DNA from 2 places in the Clostridium sp. DFI.1.208 genome. Region 1 is predicted to be linked to the other one. Evidence: predicted binding sites of a transcription regulator. Region 1 holds the regulator's gene; the other holds the start of a gene.
What was found. The regulator HrcA, encoded in region 1, represses chaperone genes, less so after heat shock. The targets are predictions, from matches to a motif close to TGTTAGCACTCNNNNNNNNNGAGTGCTAACA.
Positions count from the first base shown of each region.

Region 2: the regulator HrcA is predicted to act here: its motif matches at 950-980, upstream of htpG (molecular chaperone HtpG).

Region 1 covers NZ_JANGCA010000008.1:26,584-28,782, forward strand. Annotated here, with positions in the region: gene dnaK (molecular chaperone DnaK) at 1-234, opposite strand, end outside; gene grpE (nucleotide exchange factor GrpE) at 255-875, opposite strand; gene hrcA (heat-inducible transcriptional repressor HrcA) at 886-1,902, opposite strand; gene pgeF (peptidoglycan editing factor PgeF) at 2,185-2,199, shown strand, end outside.
Region 2 covers NZ_JANGCA010000031.1:24,369-26,567, reverse strand. Annotated here, with positions in the region: gene proB (glutamate 5-kinase) at 1-489, opposite strand, end outside; gene NE665_RS15315 (hypothetical protein) at 659-796, opposite strand; gene htpG (molecular chaperone HtpG) at 995-2,199, shown strand, end outside.

The DNA.
Region 1 (2,199 bases):
TTCAACCTTTTCATTCGTACCCATCAGACGCTTGATCGAGCTGATGGTGTTCTTGTTTGTAACAACCTGACGCTTTGCGGCATCACCGACGATACGTTCACCATTCTTGTATGCGACTACAGATGGTGTTGTACGGTTTCCTTCCGGATTTGTGATGACCTTGCATTCACCACCGTCCATAACGGACACACAGCTGTTTGTTGTTCCTAAGTCAATACCAATAATTTTACTCATAATCGTTATCCTCCTTTTATCTATTCGCTAACCTTTACAAGTGTTGCACGTAATACACGATCCTTCAGCATATATCCCTTTTGCAGGACCTCGATGACCATACCGCTTTCCACGCCATCCTTGGCCTCCTGCATCAGCGCCTGATGGTAATTTGGATCAAACGGCTTGTCCAGCGCTTCGATTTCCTTTACACCCTCCTGATTCAGGATGTGCACCAGCTGCTGGTAAATCATCTCAAAGCCCTTGGCGTAGTTTTTGATGTTTTGATCATCGACCTTGACATCCAGCGCACGCTCCAGGTTATCCAGAACCGGCAGAATTTCCATCGCAAAGCTTTGGATACGGTACTTGCGAACATTATCGCTTTCACTCTGCAGACGCTTCTTCAGATTTTCTGTATCCGCATACGCCTTGAAATAGGCATTTTTGTTTGCGGCTGCCTCTTCCTTCAGCTTTACGATTTCCTCTTCCAGTTCCTCAATTTTTTTCTTCTTACCGAATTTTGCGGATTTTTTATCTTCCTTTTCCGCATCCTTCGCATCCTTTTTTTCTGCCTTGGCAGCATCCTGCGCCGTCTTTGCTTCTTCGCTTTGCTCGGCAGTCTTTGCTTCCTCGTTTACAATTTCTTTTTCTTCCTGCATGATGACCTCCTTATCGATTTTCACTTCTGTATAAATCTTCGATTACTTTGCTCATATATTCCATAAGGGCAACGACACGGCTGTACTGCATGCGGGTAGGTCCCACGATCATCAGTTCCCCTTCTTCATCCTCGTTCAGCTTAAACTTACTGGATACCACGGCAACATTATTGACCTGAATCAATTCATTGTCTCCGCCGATTTCAATGGCGACATCGCCCTCATGATTGGCCAGCTGTCGAAACAAGCTGCTGTCCTCCAGCATTTTCATAAGCTCCTTCAGCTTTTCGATATCTGCAAATTCCGGCTGATACAGCATATTGCTTTGTCCGCTGCAGTATACATGGTCGGTTGCAAACCGCATGAACGCATTGACGAAGGCTTCAAACAGCACCTCGTGACGGGCAATATGACTGGCCAGCAGCGGCTCAATCTGCTGCATGCGCTCCACCACCTCATTGATTGGTGTGCCGCTCAGCTTGTCATTGAGCAGATTACAGCAGGTTTTGATATCCTCAACGCTCACGGCTGTATTGAAGTGGAATGTCTTGTTCTCCGTATGTCCGTGATCCGTGATGAAGACTGCAACCGCACTGGTGTCACTGAGTGGAAACAGCTGTATGTGCTGCAGCGTCTGATAACGGCTCTCCGGGCCTAAAACGACAGAGGTCAGCGAGGTCATCTGGGATAGAATATCACAGCTTTTCCTGACGATTTCATCCATCGAATAATGACGCTCCTGAAACACGGCCTGCAAAGAATGCTTGACACCGTCATCCAGCTCCCGCTCCATCAGATTTTCAACATAGAATCGATATCCACGGCTGCTGGGAATACGACCGCTGGAGGTATGTGTCTTCTCCAGCAGACCCAGATCCTCAAGCGCAGCCATCTCATTGCGGATGGTGGCACTTGAACAGTTGAAATCCAGCAGGTCCATCAGTTTTTTGGAACCGACAGGTTCGGCTGTCCGGGTGAACTCATCTACAATGGTTTTAAAGATCGCCGTCTGGCGTTTTGTAAGCATATGGTTCACTCCTTTCTAGCACTCAACCTCTATGTCTGCTAATAGTATATTCCAATATTTTAGCACTGTCAACCATTTAGTGCTAAAATCCATAAAAATTGTCCTTCATTTTTAAAAATATCTTAAAAAATGTGCTTTGCTTTGCTGGAATGTCAGAAAATGCACATGTTCACGCAAATGGATTGCCAAGTGCCCTCGCTTGCTATATACTTTTCCCAGGGCAAACCTGGCAACACACACATATACTATAAATATATAAGAAAAGAAAGAAGGAATGATCATATGAATTATATTCAA
Region 2 (2,199 bases), on a different contig from region 1:
GGTCAGATAGGCGGTGACTGCACTCAGTGTATCGTTGTCTCCATAGGCGATTTCATCAACGGCTACACTGTCATTTTCGTTGACGATGGGAATCACACCGTATTCCAGCAGTGTCTCCAGAGTATTCACGGCATTTGCACGCAATACTTCGTTTTTGGTGACGGTTTTGGTGATTAACAGCTGTGCAATGCTTTGACCGTATTGGGAAAAAAATTTATCATAGATAAACATCAGCTCACATTGTCCTACGGAGGCTGCCGCCTGTTTCTCCCGCATCAGCTCCGGACGCTTGCGCATCTGCATCTTGGCAACACCAGCCGCAACCGCTCCACTGCTAACTAAAACAACATCCAGTCCTCTGTTTTTTATATCACTCAGCACCATGGCTAAAGCATCTATGCGCTGAAAATTCAAGCCTCCGCCAGGATGTGTCAGCGTGGAGGAGCCGACTTTGACAACGATTCTTTTTATTTGTTTCATATCTTTCATTTATTTACAACCCCTTTGAAAATTGTTTCTTCTATTATACCCAAGAAGAAACAAAGACGAAATGCTTTCTATATATTTTATGGTTGTAGCAGATATTGATGCTGGAAAGTCCCGATTGACAGGAGGAATGCTGTACGCATATCCGTAGAGGATGCTTCTGTTTGCCTCTTCAATCTGCTTCGCAGAGGGAACAGCAGCCATACTGTCCTGCTTTTTTATCATATGCATTGCCGTATTTTGGGTATGCTGTCATGGCGTCGTGCAGGCTTGTTTTGATATTTACCAGACAGGCGATGAAAAATTTCATGGCTGTTGATTTGCCTTGCCTCGCTTTGTCTTACAAATTTGTAGCTTTATGATTTTCTTTATGCCAGATCAGGGAAGAGGAACTGCTTTTCTATGAAAAAATTTATGGTTTTTAGCACTAAAGTGTTGACAGTGCTAAAATATTGGCATATACTATTAGCAGACTTAAAGAGCGAGTGCTAACAGGAGGTAATTACGTATGGCGAGAAAGAAACAATTCAAGGCTGAGTCCAAACGTCTATTAGATCTGATGATCAACTCTATTTATACACATAAGGAAATTTTTTTAAGAGAGCTGATTTCAAATGCAAGTGATGCGATTGACAAGCTGTATTATCAGGCACTGTCTGATAACCTGAGCGATGTAGATACATCCGGCTTTAAAATTTATCTGGAGGCAGATAAGGAAAACCGCACCCTGACAATCCGAGATAACGGTCTGGGTATGAACAAGGATGAGCTGGAGGACAATCTGGGAACGATTGCGAAGAGTGGCTCTCTGGCGTTTAAGCAGGAGATGGAAGAGGCAGAGAAGAAGGATGATGTGGATATCATCGGACAGTTTGGTGTCGGCTTCTATTCCGCATTTATGGTTGCCAGCCGTGTGGAGGTAACGACGAAGAAATACGGGGAAGAAACAGCATATCTGTGGAGCAGCAATGCGGTTGACGGCTATTCCATTGATGAATGTGAAAAAGAAGAGCACGGAACAGAAATCGTGCTGTACCTGAAGGATAATACGGAGGATGAGAATTATGACGACTATCTGCAGCAGTATGAGATTGAGCGTCTGATTAAGAAATATTCCGACTATATCCGTTACCCAATCGAAATGTGGGTGGAAACCAGCAAGCGTGTGGACGAGCCGGAAAATGAAAACGAGGACGCGGATAAGCCTGCAGAACCGAAGTATGAAACTGTAAAGGAATTGAAAACGCTGAATTCCATGATTCCACTGTGGAAGAGAAGCAAGTCTGAAATAACAAAAGAAGAATATGATGAATTCTATAAGAGCAAATTCAATGATTATACAGAGCCGCAGAAGGTGATTCATACAAGTGTTGAGGGGGCAGTTTCCTTTACAACGCTGATGTTTATCCCAGGTAAGGCACCGTTCAACTATTATTCTCAGGATTACAAGAAGGGGCTGCAGCTGTATAGCCGTGGTGTCTTCATCATGGATAATGCGGAAGAGCTGATTCCTGAGCATTTCCGTTTCGTAAAGGGACTGGTAGATTCACAGGATCTATCTTTGAATATCTCCCGTGAAATGCTGCAGCACGACCGTCAGCTGAAGGTGATTGCGAACCGTATTGAGAAGAAAATCAAATCCGAGCTGCTGCTGATGCTGCGCAATGATCGTGAAGAGTATGAGAAGTTCTGGAAGAATTTTGGTCTGCAGAT